Regions from separate parts of the Mesorhizobium sp. P2_B5 genome, predicted to be linked through region 1. Evidence: predicted binding sites of a transcription regulator. Region 1 holds the regulator's gene; each other region holds the start of a gene.
What was found. Region 1 encodes PhoB, which activates phosphate uptake and scavenging genes when phosphate is short. Its sites were predicted from a motif close to TGTCATNNANCTGTCAT; they were not measured.
Positions count from the first base shown of each region.

Region 2: the regulator PhoB is predicted to act here: its motif matches at 2,555-2,571, upstream of AC1D1N_RS02365 (alkaline phosphatase D family protein).
Region 3: the regulator PhoB is predicted to act here: its motif matches at 1,838-1,854, upstream of AC1D1N_RS14335 (PhoX family protein).
Region 4: the regulator PhoB is predicted to act here: its motif matches at 2,267-2,283, upstream of AC1D1N_RS26820 (RNA degradosome polyphosphate kinase).

Region 1 is NZ_JBFUDJ010000001.1:98,414-102,625, reverse strand. Features, by position in the region: gene pstB (phosphate ABC transporter ATP-binding protein PstB) at 1-322, shown strand, start outside; gene phoU (phosphate signaling complex protein PhoU) at 364-1,068, shown strand; gene phoB (phosphate regulon transcriptional regulator PhoB) at 1,085-1,774, shown strand; gene AC1D1N_RS00495 (ROK family protein) at 1,799-3,034, opposite strand; gene xylF (D-xylose ABC transporter substrate-binding protein) at 3,307-4,212, shown strand, end outside.
Region 2 is NZ_JBFUDJ010000001.1:463,724-467,935, forward strand. Features, by position in the region: gene typA (translational GTPase TypA) at 1-217, opposite strand, end outside; gene AC1D1N_RS02360 (hypothetical protein) at 415-693, shown strand; gene AC1D1N_RS02365 (alkaline phosphatase D family protein) at 909-2,483, opposite strand; gene AC1D1N_RS02370 (MFS transporter) at 2,749-4,032, opposite strand; gene AC1D1N_RS02375 (TetR/AcrR family transcriptional regulator) at 4,107-4,212, shown strand, end outside.
Region 3 is NZ_JBFUDJ010000003.1:328,478-332,689, forward strand. Features, by position in the region: gene urtA (urea ABC transporter substrate-binding protein) at 1-1,082, opposite strand, end outside; gene AC1D1N_RS14330 (hypothetical protein) at 1,394-1,789, shown strand; gene AC1D1N_RS14335 (PhoX family protein) at 1,910-3,823, shown strand; gene AC1D1N_RS14340 (GMC family oxidoreductase) at 3,892-4,212, opposite strand, start outside.
Region 4 is NZ_JBFUDJ010000011.1:125,218-129,429, forward strand. Features, by position in the region: gene AC1D1N_RS26820 (RNA degradosome polyphosphate kinase) at 1-2,110, opposite strand, end outside; gene AC1D1N_RS26825 (zinc-finger domain-containing protein) at 2,347-2,592, shown strand; gene AC1D1N_RS26830 (FAD-dependent monooxygenase) at 2,612-3,835, shown strand; gene AC1D1N_RS26835 (TIGR02117 family protein) at 3,864-4,212, opposite strand, start outside.

The sequences.
Region 1 (4,212 bases):
CACCGGCCTGTCCGGCGGCCAGCAGCAGCGCCTGTGCATCGCGCGCGCCATTGCGGTGTCGCCGGAAGTAATCCTGATGGACGAACCCTGCTCGGCGCTCGACCCGATTGCCACCGCACGCGTCGAGGAGCTGATCGACGAGCTGCGCCAGAATTACACGATCGTCATCGTCACCCACTCGATGCAGCAGGCGGCGCGCGTGTCGCAGCGCACGGCGATGTTCCACCTCGGCTACCTGGTCGAGGAGGGCGCCACCGACAAGATGTTCACCAATCCCGACGACAAGCGCACCCAGGACTACATTACCGGCCGCTTCGGCTGAGCCGTCCAGCGGTTGAATTTTCAGGCACGAGGACCACGATCATGGGTGAACATACCGTCGCCTCCTTCGATGAAGAGTTGGGCCAGATCAGCAAGCTGATCCGCGACATGGGCGATCTGGCCGGGTCGATGGTCAGCGGCTCGACAAAAGCGCTGCTCAATTCCGACAATGCGCTGGCGCAGCGCGTCGTGTCCGACGACGCCATCATGGACGCGCGCCAGCGGGAACTCGACGATCGTGCCATCACGCTCATCGCCAAGCGCCAGCCGATGGCCAACGATCTGCGTGCCGTGGTCGGCTCGATCCGCATGGCCGGCGACCTCGAGCGCATCGGCGATCTCGCCAAGAACATCGCCAAGCGCGTTGGCACCGTGGGCCTCAGCGTCACGCCGCGCGACCTCTCGCATTCCATCGATGCGATGGCGCAGCTGGTGCTGATCCAGGTGCAAGGGGTGGTCGAGGAATATGCCGCCGCGGATGCCGCAGCCCTGGCGAAACTCAGGAATGAGGACGAACGTATCGACGTCAAATACACGTCGGTGTTTCGTGAACTCTTGACCTACATGATGGAAGACCCGCGCAACATCACCGCCTGCACGCATCTCCTGTTCTGCGCCAAGAATCTGGAGCGCATCGGCGATCATGTCACCAACATCGCTGAAAATGCGTATTATGTGCTGACCGGCCAGCAATTGCCCGCCAATCGCCCGAAGCAGGACGAGACGGCGATGGCCACTTCGGCCTGACAAGGGTGAACTGCTGATGATCGCGCCACGCATCATGGTCGTGGAGGACGAGGAGCCGCTGGGCGTTCTTCTCCGCTACAACCTCGAATCCGAAGGCTACCAGGTCGAGGTGGTGACGCGCGGCGATGAGGCCGAAATCCGGTTGCAGGAAAATGTGCCCGACCTTCTGGTGCTCGACTGGATGGTGCCGGCTGTGTCCGGCATCGAGCTCTGCCGCCGGCTGCGCATGCGGCCCGAGACCGAACGGCTGCCGATCATCATGCTGACCGCGCGTGGCGAGGAGAGCGACCGCGTGCGTGGCCTGTCCACCGGCGCCGACGACTATCTGGTCAAGCCGTTCTCGACACCGGAATTCATGGCGCGCGTGAAAGCGTTGCTGCGCCGCGCCAAGCCGGAAGTGCTGTCCAGCGTGCTCAAGGTCGGCGACATCGTGCTCGACCGTGAATCGCACCGCGTCTACCGCAAGAAGAGCGAAATCAGGCTCGGACCGACCGAGTTCCGCCTGCTCGAATTCATGATGCGCCATCCCGGCCGCGTGTTCTCGCGCAGCCAGCTGCTCGACAATGTCTGGGGCGAGACGATCTATATCGACGAGCGCACGGTCGACGTGCATGTCGGTCGACTGCGCAAGGCGGTCAATAATGGCCGCATGCCCGACGTCATCCGCACCATCCGCGGCGCCGGCTACGCCATCCGGGAAGATTAGGCGCGCCGCGCTGTTGCCGGCCCCTCAGGCGACATGCTTGCCCGCTTTCGCCTGAATCCCCGGTGCGAAAATCTCCTGGTCGACGAAGCCGAGCGCGCGCATGGCGCAGCCTTCGCGGATCAGCGGCAGTTCGTTGGGCTCGGTGTCGAAGGAGATCGATTTCGAGTGCTGGCCGCCGGCGGTCTGAGCAATCGCCTCGCGCAATGCCGGTTCGATCAGATCGAACGCGGCGGCGCTGACTCCGACCATGGCGACAGGTGCTGGATCGATCAGCGCGAACAGGCTGCCGAGGCCGAAGCCGAGCGCCTCGCCGGCCTTGCGGTAGGCTTCGCGCTCGGGGCCATCGGTCTCGCGGGCACGTGCGGCGAGCGCCCGCATGTCGGCGTCGCCGACATCGACCGGTTCGGCATCCTCGCTCATCATTTTGGCGCTGCGCCAGATGGCGTAGTTGCCGGCATAGGCCTCCACGCAGCCGCGCCGCCCGCAACGGCACAGCGCGCCGCCGGGCCGATGGATCATGTGGCCGAACTCGCCGCCCGACGAATGGGTGCCGGTGAACAATTCGCCCTTCAGCACCAGCCCCATGCCGATGCCATGCGAGAGCAGGATAGCGATGAAATTGTCGCGGTAGCGCTCAGGCTGGCGCCATTGCAGCGCCACCGCCATCATGTTGCAGTCGTTTTCCATGGTGGCCGGAATGCCGAACTCCGCTTCCAGTATGTCGGCGAAGGCAATGTCGGTCAGCGGCGTGATCGGCGACCACAGCATGGCGCGGGCCTGCGAATCGGTGATGCCCTGGATGCCCATGGCAATACGGGCGACGCTCTGGACATCGAGGTCGGGGTCCTCGATCCGGCGCCGGACAATCGCTACGCATTCGCCGATCAGCTCGTCGCGCGGCATGGTCAGCGTGTCCAGCCGACGCTGCTCCTCGGCGATCACATGGCCGGCATAGTCGATGACGGTGACGGAGAGGAAGTTCAGCGACAGCACCACGGTCATCACCGCGGCGGCTTCGGGGTTGAGCGCAAGGCCAACCTGCGGCCGGCCGCGCTTCAGCGCACCCGTCTCGCCGGGTTTGCTCTCGGCCAGGATGCCTTCGGCAATCAAATCCGAGGAGATCGCCGATATGGTCGAGTGGCTGAGGCCGGTGGTCGCCGCAATCTCGGTCCGCGACGGCTGGCCGGCCCGGCGCACGGCCGAAATCACCATCGCGCGGTTGCGACGGCGCAGATCATCGTGGCGGATTCCAACCGACATCGTTTTTGTTTTCCTCCCGGACCTCCTCGCGCCTCATGATAGTGGAGGCATTTGGTGGTACCAGCCAAATATTGGCAGAAGCAGGCGGCGCTGTCATTGTTTATTGCGAGTCTCGAAAAAATTCACAGAGGCCATCAGATTCCATCAGAATCGATGTTGACAGCGCCTCGCCGTTGGACCAGTATTTTTTCGAGGCTCGAAAAAATAGAGCCTCTGTGTGCCGGCCTTCGGGTCAGTTTTGTCGCGCCGTGCGCGGCGCAGGGAGGGTTATCATGAACAGATTTGCAGCCGCCATGCTGGCGGGTGTCGCCATGTCGCTGACGCTGGTGTCGGTCGCGCAGGCGAAGGACAAGGTCATCGGCGTGTCGTGGTCGAACTTCCAGGAAGAGCGCTGGAAGACCGACGAAGCGGCGATGAAGGCGGCGATCGAGGCGGCCGGCGACAAGTACATTTCCGCCGACGCGCAGTCCAATCCCGGCAAGCAGTTGACCGACGTCGAAAGCCTGATCTCGCAGGGCGCCAACTCGCTGATCATCCTGGCGCAGGACGCCTCGGCCATCGGCCCGGCGGTGCAGAAGGCGCTGGACGAAGGCATTCCAGTCGTCGGCTATGACCGCCTGATCGAGAACAAGGACGTCTTCTATCTGACCTTCGACAACAAGGAAGTCGGCCGCATGCAGGCCCGCGAAGTGTTCAAGGCGAAGCCCGAAGGCAACTATGTCTTCATCAAGGGCTCGGGTGCCGATCCGAATGCCGATTTCCTGTTCGCCGGCTCGATGGAAGTGCTCAAGGAAGCCATCGACTCGGGCAAGATCAAGAATGTCGGCGAGGCTTACACTGATGGCTGGCTGCCCGCCAACGCCCAGAAGAACATGGAACAGTTCCTGACCGCCAACGACAACAAGGTCGATGCGGTGGTTGCGGCCAACGACGGCACAGCCGGCGGCGTCGTCGCGGCGCTGACGGCGCAGGGCCTGGCCGGAACCGTTCCGGTCTCGGGCCAGGACGGCGACCATGCCGCGCTGAACCGCATCGCGCTCGGCACGCAGACCGTGTCGGTGTGGAAGGACGCGCGCGAGCTCGGCAAGAACGCCGCCGAGATCGCTTCGCAGCTGGCCGACGGCAAGAAGACGGGCGACATTGCCGGCGCCAAGGACTTCACCACGCCCGGCGGCAAC
Region 2 (4,212 bases), 370 kb from region 1:
TGTCGACGATATTGATGCGGGTGTCCTTCCAGTCGACCGAGGTCGCCTTGGCCAGGATGGTGATGCCGCGTTCCTTTTCCAGGTCGTTGGAATCCATAGCGCGCTCGGCGACGCGCTGATTGTCGCGGAAGGAGCCGGATTGCCGGAGCAACTGGTCGACGAGGGTGGTTTTTCCATGGTCGACGTGCGCGATGATCGCGATATTACGAATTTTCATGTTGTGGTCTCGGGAGCGTTGCAGGCAGCAGGCCAAAAGGCGCCGCCTCTTTCGGTTGCGCGGCTCATACAGGGTTTTTCGCAATTGCGAAAGAGGAGGCGCATCACCAAATACTCATCAAATCTTAAGCATCTCGGTGTGAGATGGTTTTGTTAACCAAGGCGGGAACCTTTCGGGGCCTGGGCAGTTCGAAATTCATGACCGACAAACTCAACCGATTTTGGCCACTCATCGCTTCGGTCGCATTCGCTGCCCTGCTGGCGGCCAATGCCGCGCAATCGGCCGCGACGCTGAAGGAAGCCAATCCAGTCTCGTCCTCTGACCAGACGGCCGAGCAGATGTTCGCCGACGCCCCTGATGGCGTCGACCCCGTGGTCACCGGCCCGGTCAGCGCATCGTTCAGGCAGAGGCAGCAAGCGGCAGGGTGCGACAGCGCGGTTTGGCCGAAAATTCCGACGGTTTGCTATCCGGATTGACAGTTCCCACCTACTCCAAGCGTAGCGATCCGTCACACCCCCCTCTGCCCTGCCGGGCATCTCCCCCGCAAGGGGGGAGATCAGATGTCGCGTCGGCTTTCGCCAATCGTCAACGCGGAAGAACCTGCGCCAGCGGCAGAACTGCTAATCTCCCCCCTTGCGGGGGAGATGTCCGGCAGGACAGAGGGGGGTGCTGTCCTGCCGACCTATCCAGGCTAAGCCGACCGCACCGGATCCAGCGTCACCTTGTAGAGCTCGTTATCATCGCGATCCATCAGCCGCACCGTCAGTTGCTCGGTCGCCCCTGAAATATCGACCAGCCCGAAGAACTGGAGCCCAGCCGAGGGCGGCAGGTTCTGGCCCTGTTCGGCGGTCGGCGCCTTGATGAATTTCAGTTCCGGCCCAAAGGTCATGTCGAAATCGTTGGGGCCGAACGTGCCGGCATGGATCGGGCCGGAGACGAATTCCCAGAACGGGTTGAAGTCCTGGAACTGCGCCTTGTCGGGGTTGTAATAGTGCGCGGCCGTGTAATGCACGTCGGCCGTCAGCCACACTGTGTTGGTGATGCCGGCGTTCTTGATGTAGCGCAAAAGGTCGGCGATCTCGAGCTCGCGGCCCTTGGGCAGACCGTTGTCGCCATTGCTGACGGCTTCCGCGCCGACCTTCTTGGTGCCGTCGTCCCAGACGACGAGGCCGAGCGGCATGTCGGCGGCGATGATCTTCCAGGTCGCCTTGGAGTTGGCCAGTTCGCGCTTCAGCCATTTGGTCTGCTGTTCGCCAAGTATACGGGACTCCGGCGTCATAGTGTCCTGCATGTCAGGGCCGTTGGGGCCGCGATAGGAGCGCATGTCGAGGAAGAACACGTCGAGCAGCGGCCCATGGGATATCTTGCGATAGACGCGGCCCGGCTCCGACGGTTCGTAGCGGATCGTCGTCATCTCATGGAAGGCGCGCGCCGCACGCGCCGCCAGCACATGGATGGATTTTTCGGTGTAGCGGCTGTCGGCGCTCAAATCCTTCGAATCCGACCAGTTGTTCAGCACTTCGTGGTCGTCCCACTGGTAGAAGGTCGGGCAGATGGCGCTCAGGGCGAGAACGTTCTTGTCCATCATGTTGTACTTCCACTGGTCGCGGTACTCGTCCAGCGTCTCGGCCACCTTGCGCTTGCCGTCGATGAGGACGACGTTCTTCCATTTGCCGCCGCCAGGCAGGTCGACCTCATCCTTCATGGCGCCATCGGCATAGATCGTGTCGCCGGAATGCAGGAAGAAGTCGGGCGTGTGCTTCGCGATGGTGGCGTAGGTCTTCATGCCGGTCTCGTCGATGCCCCAGCCCTGGCCGGCCGTGTCGCCCGACCAGGCGAATTTGATATCGCGCTTCGAGGCGGGTGCAGTGCGGAAGCGCCCGACGATCGGCTCGGAAACGACATTGATGTCGGCGAGGTCGGCGGCCGTCATGCGGTAGAAGATGTCCTGGTCGGCAGCCAAGTCGGTGAGCAGCCGCTTGACCGTAAAGTCGCTGGCCGGCGAGGTATCGAGCGGCGCCAGCCGGGTGGCGTTGGCGAAATTCTCGGTCGACGACACTTCGAACATGACGCGCGAGGGTCGATCGGTGCGCGTCCACACCATGCCGTTCGAGGCATCGACATCGCCGGACTGGACGCCATGGGTAAACGCCGGGCGCTGGCTGGCGCGCGAATAATAGGGCAAAGCGAGGCCCGATGCGCCGAGCAGACCGGCCGCACTCGCTGAGGTGACGAAGGCGCGGCGGGTCATCGAGATCTTGTTCATGGCTGTCTCCTGATGGCTTGAACGTCCGCCACCAGCGTCCAGCCTCAATGTTTCAGCCGCATCTCGGAAAGATGAAGTTTTGATAACAATGGACAGATGATCTCCCCCCTTGAGGGGGAGATGTCGCCAAAGGCGACAGAGGGGGTCGCCGCGCGTAGAGCGCTGACCTCCTCCTTCGCCGCAAGGACGCCGAGCCCAGTCGGACCGACCTCCTCTGGCCGCTTCGCGGCCATCTCCCCCTCAAGGGGGGAGATTAGCGTCGCGCTTAAGCCGCCTGCGGCTCCGGGTCGAAGGCCGGCCGGGTGGTGTTGATCAGCAGCGACAGACACGCCGCCACAATCGCCGTCATGCCGGCGATCAGGAAGGCCAGTTCATAATTGCCCTGCAATTCCCGCATGGTGCCGCCGAAGGCTGCGGCGGCTGCCGCACCGACCTGATGACCGGCGACGATCCAGCCGAACACGATCGGGCCGCTGCGGTCGCCGAAGGCTTCGTTGGCGAGCCTGAGCGTCGGCGGCACGGTGGCGATCCAGTCGAGACCGTAGAGCACGGCAAAGATGATCAGGCTGGTCGCCGAGAAGCCGGAATAGGGCAGGTAAATCAGCGACAGGCCGCGAATGCCATAGTAGACACCGAGCAGCTTGCGCGGGTCGAAACGGTCGGTGAGCCAGCCCGACAGCGTCGTGCCGATCAGGTCGAAAATGCCCATCATCGACAAAAGGCCGGCCGCCTGCACCTCGCCGATGCCCATATCGCCGCAAAAGGAGATCAGATGGGTGCCGACCAACCCGTTGGTCGTGAATCCGCAGACGAAGAAGGTGGCAAACAGATACCAGAATACCCTGGTTCCCGCGGCGCGGCGCAGCGTGTTGAGCGTATGCGCCAGGAAATTGCCTTGCGAGGCCGGCGACACCGGCGGCACGTCATCGGCCTCGGCGCCATAGCGCACCATGCCGATCGAAGCCGGGCGCTCCGGCACCAGCAGCCAGACCAGCGGCAGAAGACAGGCGGTGGCAACAGAGACGGCAATGGCGACCGGCTGCCAGCCGCCCGACTGGGCGAGCGAGGCGAGCAGCGGCAGGAACACCAGCAAGCCGGTGGCGCTGGAGGCCGACATCAGCCCCATGACGAGGCCGCGATTGGTCTTGAACCAGCGATTGACGATGGTGGCGCCGAGCACGGTGGCGACAGCGCCCGAGCCGATGCCGGAAAACACGCCCCAGGTGAGGAACAGATGCCAGGGCTCGGTCATCAGCAGGCTGAGCGCGGTTGAGCCCGACATGACCACCAGCGAAGCGAGCAGCGTGCGGCGCAGACCGATCCGCTCCATCAGGGCGGCGGCGAACGGCCCGGTCAGGCCATAGAGGAAGATGCCGATGGCAGCGGCAATCGAAACGGTATCCCGTCCCCAGCCGAAGCTCTTATCCAGCGGCAGCATCATCACGGAGGGAGCCGAACGCAGACCGGCCGCGATCAGCAGGCAGAGGAAGATGACGCCGACCACGACGAAAGCGTAGCGCTGGCCAAAGGGACGGGATTGAGCTATCATGTTACTGACCGGTACGTTGCAGGGTGGAGGCAGGTATACGTACCGATCGGTAACATTGTCAATCGAGTCATATTATGCCAACGGACAAAAATATTGAACTGACCATCAACGACGGTCATGCAGCGGCGCCGCCCAAAGCTGCCAAGAAGATCCTCGACGTCGCCTACGACCTGTTCTACC
Region 3 (4,212 bases), on a different contig from region 1:
TAGCCGCCGGTCAGGTTCGGCACGGACACGCCGACCATGGCGTCGATGACCTTGTCCGGATCGGTGGTGCCGGCCTTCTCGACCGCCTTCACCCACATGTTGAAGCCGATATAGTGGGCTTCCATCGGGTCATTGGTGGTGCGCTTGTCGTTCTTGATGAACTTGTGCCAGTCAGCGATGAACTTCTTGTTTTCCGGCGTGTCGACGCTCTCGAAATAGTTCCAGGCGGCGAGATGGCCGACCAGCGGCGCGGTGTCGAGACCGGCCAGTTCTTCCTCGCCGACCGAAAAGGCCATGACCGGAATGTCCTCGGCCTTGATGCCCTGGTTGCCGAGCTCCTTGTAGAAGGGAACGTTGGCGTCGCCATTGACGGTCGAGACGACGGCGGTCTTCTTGCCGGCCGAACCGAACTTCTTGATCGCCGAGACTTCGGTCTGCCAGTCGGAGAAGCCGAATGGCGTGTAGTTGACCATGATGTCTTCGGCCGCGACGCCCTTGGCCTTCAGATAGGCCTCGAGGATCTTGTTGGTGGTGCGAGGATAGACATAGTCGGTGCCTTCCAGCACCCAGCGCTTCACCGAGCCGCCATCCTCACTCATGAGGTAGTCGACGGCGGGGATCGCCTGCTGGTTTGGTGCGGCGCCGGTGTAGAACACGTTGCGCTCGCTTTCCTCGCCCTCATACTGGACGGGATAGAACAGGATGTTGTCGAGCTCGGAAAACACCGGCAGCACCGATTTGCGCGACACCGAGGTCCAGCAGCCGAACACGGCGGCGACCTTGTCCTTGGAGATCAGCTCGCGTGCCTTTTCGGCGAACAGCGGCCAGTTGGACGCCGGATCGACGACGACCGCTTCCAGCTTCTTGCCGAGCAGGCCGCCCTTGGCGTTTTGCTCTTCGATGAGCATCAGCATGGCGTCTTTCAGCGTCGTCTCCGAAATCGCCATGGTCCCCGACAGCGAATGCAGAATGCCGACCTTGATCGTGTCTTCGGCGGCCTTGGCCGAAGACGACATCGACAGGCCGGCAGCGACCACGCCGGCCGAAAACATTTTTGTTATTGTCGCGAAATTACCCCTCATACCGAATACTCCCAAGCTGGTTGATTGCAGCGCAACCATGCAATGCAACAGCCGTGCCAAACGCAAATGCGGCTCTCGGAAATGGGGAATAATCTAACGTTATCAGCCGATTGTTATATTAGCCTAAAGAAATCAAAGGCAGCCGGTTAAAAATTGATTGAGGGAAATTTGCGCAGCGCACAAGGCTTTTGCCTAATTTTCGCCCAATTATGTCAAGTGCCTAGATTTTGAACTCAGCCAGGCACGCGGACGAACAATATTGCGGCACGGCGCAAAAATGGGGCAAGCTCACTCCGCAAACGAGTGACCCGATGACATCCCGCATCTCCTGCATTTCCGGCATCCTGCTGCTGATGGCAACGAGCGACGGCGCGCGCGCCGACTTCAGCGATGGCAAGCTGCCAGACGGCACCTATCACTGCGAAGTCTATCTGCTCGGCGCCTTCCTCAACCTCGGTGACATCACCATCAAGGGCAATGTCTATACCGGCCCGGTGACGTTCGGCACCGCGCGGCAAGGTTATAACTATCAGATGAACGCCAATGGCGAGATCACCTGGCTGGGACCGCTGGGCGGCTACACTACCGGCGGCAACTCCGTCTCGATGACGCAGGCGACGCTGGACGGCGAGACCACCCCGTCCTTCGACATCATCCTGAAGCAGCCCGACGGTGCCTTCACCGCCTCGACCTGCACCAAGGGCTGAGCCGAGCAAACCACTCTCGCCATCGCTTGCGCCAAAACCTTCCTCTCATGTCATCCGGATGTTGCCGAAGCAGACTAGGGCAGCGGTGCGCCGTAACATCCACCCTGAGAGGCAGACACCATGGCCAACGCACCGTCTTCATCCTCCCCCGTCATCCGCGACGTCATTGCCGAGCGCGTCTCGCGCCGGTCTCTTTTGAAAGGCAGCCTTGCCTCCGGCGCTTTGATTGCCGGCGGCAGCTTTGTCGGCTCCTTGTTTGCCGGCGAAACGCATGCCGCGGCAGCGCAGTCGACGCTCGGCTTTCCCGAGCTGAAGCGGGTCTACGACAAAACCCATGCCGCCGCTGAGGGCTATGAGACGACCATCGTCGCGCGCTGGGGCGACCCGCTTGCCGCAGGCCTCGCCGAGTTCGACGGCAACAAAGTCGCCGCCGACGAGCAGGAGAAACGCTTCGGTTACAATTGCGACTACATCGCCTTCATGCCGCTGCCCAAGGGCACGGTGAATTCCGACCACGGCCTGCTCTGCGTCAACAACGAATACATCTCGCCCAATGTGATGTTTCCCGGGATGACCGAGGACGATGCCGGCAAGACGATGACCAAGGAACAGGTCGATCTCGGCATGGCCGCGATGGGCCATTCGATCGTCGAAGTGCAGTTGAAGGACGGCAAGTGGGAGACCGTGGCCGACAGCCCGCTCAACCGCCGCATCACCGCCAACACCGAAATGACCGTTTCCGGGCCGGCCGCCGGCCATGCCTTGATGATGACTTCAGCCGACGCCACCGGCACCAAGGTGCTCGGCACCAGCTACAACTGCAGCGGCGGCTTCACCCCCTGGGGCACGGTGCTGACCTGCGAGGAAGGCGTGTCGGACATTTTCGGCGGCGACCCGAAGAAGGCGCCGACCGCCGAACTGCTCGACCGTTACGGCTTCGACGGCTCCGACATCTATGGCCGCGGCCGCTTCCACGACCGCTTCAACCTCGACAAGGAGCCGAACGAGGCCAACCGCTTCGACTGGGTGGTCGAGATCGACCCTTACGACCCGCAGTCCAAGCCGGTAAAGCGCACTGCACTCGGACGCATGTCGCATGAGGCGTCGACCGTGGTCCTCAACAAGGACGGCCGCGTCGTCGTCTATATGGGTGACGACGACTATTTCGAATACATGTACCGCTTCGTCTCGGCAAAAGCCTACGACAAGGCCAACCCGGCCTCAGGCGCCGATCTGCTCGACGAGGGCGTGCTGTCGGTCGCCCGCTTCGATGCCGACGGCTCGATGACATGGCTGCCGTTGGTGCATGGCCAGGGGAAGCTCACTGCCGAGAACGGTTTTGCCGACCAGGCCGAAGTGCTGTTGAAGACGCGTTTTGCGGCCGACGCGCTGGGCGCCACGCCGATGGACCGGCCCGAGGACATCGAGACCAATCCGGTGACCGGCCGCGTCTATGCGGTGATGACCAAGAACAAGAAGCGCGACCAGTCCAAGGTCAATCCGGCCAACACGCGGCCGGAAAACCTCTGGGGCCATATTGTCGAGCTGATCCCGCCCGGCGGCCGCGGCGCGGATGCCGACCACACGGCGGAAAAGTATGCCTGGGACCTGTTCGTGCTCTGTGGCAATCCCAGGGATGCCAAGGTCGGCGCGACCTTCCATCCCGATACGTCGGACAATGGCTGGTTCGTCTGCCCCGACAACATCACCTTCGATCCGGCCGGGCGGCTGTGGGTGGCGACCGACGGCGCCAATGATTTCGACCTGCCGGACGGCGTCTATGGCGTCGACACCGAGGGTGCCGCGCGCGGCCTGCCGAAACTGCTGTTCACTTGCCCGCATGGCGCGGAAGCAACCGGCCCGTGCTTCACGCCGGACGGCACCACGCTGTTCCTGTCGGTACAGCACCCTGCGGAAGACGCCGAGACGCTCGACAAGGTGCAGACGCTGTGGCCCGATTTCAAAGACGGCCAGTTGCCGCGGCCGTCCGTCGTCGCCATCCGCCGCAAGGACGGGCAGCCGGTCGGCGCCTAGTCAATCTCGGGAGATAAAAGTGCGGAACGCGCCCATGCGCGTTCCGCGTAGCGGTCCGGGAGGACGGCTCAGATCGTCTTGGCCGACATTTGCGACGCTATGTATTCGGCCTGGCGGATCGCCAGCGACACGATCGTCAGTGTCGGGTTTTCGGCCGCACCGGTGGTGAACTGGCTGCCGTCCGACACGAACAGGTTCTTGATGTCGTGCGCCTGGCCGTGCTGGTTGACGACGCCGTCTTCCGCCTTCTCGCTCATCCGGTTGGTGCCGAGATTGTGAGTCGAGGGATAGGGCGGCGTCGGGAACGAGCGCGTCGCGCCAACCGCATCGTAAAGCGCTGTGGCCTGCTTGTAGGCGTGGTTGCGCATCGCCGTGTCGTTGGGATGGTC
Region 4 (4,212 bases), on a different contig from region 1:
GGCTAGGATTGGTCATGAAATATTCCTGCGCGTTGAACGGTTCCTCACCCTCCTCCAGCGCCACGCGCCGGGAGGTTCCGTCAGCCAATACGTCGAAACTTTGCTGGTTGTCCATGATGTTGCCCAGCATGATCTGGCCAAGTATCTGTTCATGCACAGTTGGATTGGTGATCGGCACCATGGTCTCGACGCGGCGGTCGAGATTGCGCGGCATCAGGTCGGCCGAGGAGATGTAGACGATCGCCTCGTCCGAGGGCAGGCCATGGCCGTTGCCGAAGCAGTAGATGCGGCTATGTTCGAGGAAGCGGCCGACGATCGACTTGACCCTGATGTTTTCCGACAGGCCCGGCACCTGCGGCCTAAGGCAGCAAATGCCGCGTACGACAAGATCGATCTCGACGCCGGCGCGGCTGGCGTCATAGAGCGCGTCGATGATGTTCGGATCGACCAGCGCGTTCATCTTCATCCAGATGCGCGCCGGCCGGCCGGCCAGCGCATGACCGATCTCGTCGGTGATGTGCTTCAGGATGCGGCTGCGCAGGGTAAACGGCGAGATGGCGATCCGCATCTCATCGGTCGGCTCGGCATAGCCGGTGATGAAGTTGAAGAGCTGCGCGACATCGCGCGCGATCGTCGGATCGGTGGTGAAGAAGGACAGGTCGGTGTAGATGCGCGCGGTGACCGGATGGTAGTTGCCGGTGCCCAGATGCACATAGTTGCGCAGCTTGCCGTCCTCGCGCCGCACCACCAGCGACATTTTCGCATGGGTCTTCAACTCGAGGAAGCCGAACACGACCTGGACGCCGGCGCGCTCGAGGTCGCGCGCCCAGCGGATGTTGGCTTCCTCGTCAAAGCGCGCCTTGAGCTCGACGAGAGCGGTCACCGACTTGCCGGCCTCGGCCGCATCGACCAGCGCACGCACGATCGGGCTGTCGTTGGAGGTGCGATAGAGTGTCTGCTTGATTGCCACCACTTCCGGGTCGGCCATCGCCTGGCGCAGGAACTGGACCACGACATCGAAGGATTCGTAGGGGTGGTGGACGACGATGTCCTTCTCGCGGATGGCCGCGAAACAATCGCCGCCATGTTCGCGGATTCGCTCGGGAAAGCGCGGATTGTAGGGCCTGAATTTGAGGTCGTCGCGCGGCACGGAGACGATCTCCGAAATCTGGCTGAGCGCCAGCGGGCCGGTCAGAACGCTGATGCGGCTCGAAGAGACGCCAAGCTCACCGGCAACGAACTCGCGCAATTCGCCGGGCATCGACTTGTCGAATTCGATGCGGATGACCGAACCGCGGCGGCGGCGCTTCAGCGCCGTCTCGAACAGGCGCACAAGATCCTCCGACTCCTCCTCGACCTCGATATCGCTGTCCCGGATGATGCGGAAGGTGCCGGAGCCCTTGACCTCGTATCCGGGGAACAGCTTGCCGATATAGAGACCGACCGCCTCCTCGAGCGGAATGAAGCGAACATGCTGCTTGCGGTCCGGCAGACGGATGAAGCGCTTCAGCGCCACCGGCAGGCGCAGAAGCGCACTCATCTCCTCGCCATTCTTGCGATGGCGCAATTGCAGCGCCATGGAGAAGCCGAGGTTGGGAATGAACGGAAACGGATGCGCCGGGTCGATCGACAGCGGGGTCAGCACCGGGAAGACCTGATCCTGGAAATGATCTTCCAGCCAGACCTTCTCATCCTTGGTCAGTGCATCGCGGGTGATGCTCTCAATACCTTCCTTGTTGAGCAGCAGCATCAGCGCCGACAGACTGTTCTGCTGGTCCTCCTGCAGCCGCTCGACCTCGCGCAAAAGCTGTTCGAGCTGCTGCTCGGGCGTGCGCCCGTCGGGGCTCTTGAGCGCGATGCCTTCGCGAACCTGGCCGGCAAGACCGGCGACGCGGACCATGAAGAATTCATCGAGATTGGCGGCCGAGATCGACAGGAAACGGACCCGTTCGAGTAGCGGGTGGTGTTCGTTCTGCGATTCCTCGAGAACGCGCCGGTTGAACTGCAGCCAGGAGAATTCACGGTTGACGAAACGGTCGGGATTGCCGCCCTCGGGGCTTGCCGCCTCGATATTGATGAATTCGTTCAGCACCGGCTTCAGTTCATTCATGGTTTCCTGCCCGCAACCGTTCCTTTTGAAGCGCCGCAAATGCCGAGATGGCCATGGACGCTCTACCATGTCTTTGTGACGCATGATCCGTCGCGGAATCGCTCGGCTTCCCGGTCATGCGCTTAACCGGCTCAACTTATCCTCTGCCAGCCTTTTGCGACAGTTTCATTTCATCGATCTTGCAAAGAGAGCTGTTATGATCCAGATGCAGACGAGACTGCGTTAAGGAGACGACGATGGCAGGCGGTTCCATTCCCCATTTCCAGAACGATGCCGGCCACCCGGCGATCGACATCGGTGTCAGGGAATTCATGTGCACCGGCGCGAATCCGCCCTTCGATCATCCGCATGTCTTCCTCGACATGGGCGACGACAATGAAAAGGTCTGCCCCTATTGCTCGACGCTCTATCGCTATTCGGCGAAGCTGAAGGCGACGGAAACCCAGCCGCCCGGTTGCCTCTATATCGACCAGGCCGCCTGAACCTTTCGCGACCAGCCCGATGCAGGACACACAGGCCCGGCAGGTCATAATCGCCGGGGCTGGCGTCGCCGGGTTGACGGCTGCCCTTGCCTTTGCCGAACGCGGATATGCGGTAAGGCTGTTCGAACAGGCGTCGCGCCTCGAGGCCGCCGGCGCCGGCATCCAGCTTTCGCCCAACGCAACACGCATACTTCGAAAGCTCGGCGTGCTTGAGCGCCTGCTGCCGGCGGCCTTGCGACCGGAAGCGGTGGTGCTCAAGGATGCCGGAACGCTGCGCAAACTGGCGCGGGTGCCACTTGGGCAAGCCGCCGAAGCGCGCTGGCAGGCGCCCTATCTCGTCGCCCACCGCGCTGATCTGCAGGCGGCGCTGCTGGCGCAAGTGGTTGAACGGCCGGGAATTGAGCTTGTCACGGGTGCACGCGTCAACAGCATCGCCGTCAATGCGTCAGATGTCGCCGTGACCGCCGAAGCGGATGGCCGCGCGATCGAGGCAAGCGGCCGGCTCCTGGTCGGCGCCGACGGCGTCTGGTCGTCGGTCCGGGCGCAACTCGCAGGCTTCGGCAAAAGCCGTTTTTCGGGTGAACTCGCCTGGCGGGCAACGGTCGCGGCTGAGAGCACCGCCGGAGAAGCCTTTACCGCGATCGGCGCCGCCGACTGTGTCACCACCTTCCTGCATCCCGGCTTCCACATGGTCGCCTATCCCGTCAGCAACGGCCGCGCCTTCAATCTCGCCGCCTTCACCAAGGGCGAGCGCATAGCCGAAGGCTGGTCGGGCCATGCCGACCCAGCTGTTCTCGACGGCGCCACGCGCGGCACAGCGCCGGGCCTGGTGAAGCTTGTGGCGCTGGCCGGTCCCTGGACGGCCTTTCCGATCCATACGGTCGTCCAGCAGCGGTGGACAAGCCCGCAAGGCATCGCCCTGATTGGCGACGCCGCGCATGCGATGACACCGTTTGCGGCGCAAGGCGCGGCCATGGCGATCGAGGATGCCGTGATGCTGGCTGACGTCATTGCCGATTTCCCTGCCGATCCGGCGAGGAGTCTTCAGATCTGGGAAAACCTGCGGCGGCCCCGGGTCGCCAAGGCAGCACGTCGCGGCGCCGTCAACCGGTTGGCTTGGCATGCCGCCGGCCCGGTGGCTGTCGCCCGCAATCTCTTCCTGTCCATGCGCTCGCCCGAAAAGCTAGCCGCCGATCTCGACTGGCTCTATGGCTGGGAGCCGCAGAAAATCATCCGGCGCTAGACGTCGCCGGGATGCCTACCGTTTTCAGCTAGTTGTAAAGCCGCATCGACAGGCGGAGCGAGGCAGGTAGCGGGTTCCACCAGCCGGTGCGCAGACCGGCGGTGCGCAGACCCGCCGCCGTCCAGGTGTTGCAGCCGACCAGCGCGTTGAAATGGCCGTTCGCCTCAAAGAAGCGGTCGAACCTCGAATACGCGGCATTCTCGATGACGATGGGGCCGTCCGGCCCTTGCTGGAAGCTCGCGTCGATGTAATCGAGCAACGCTGCAAAACGCGCCTCATCGATGTCGAAGCCGGTGACGGCGGGATGCGGTTCGGCGATGGCGCCGGCGATATCGACATGCATGACCGAGGCGTCCAGCGTCAGCGCCTTGAGCACA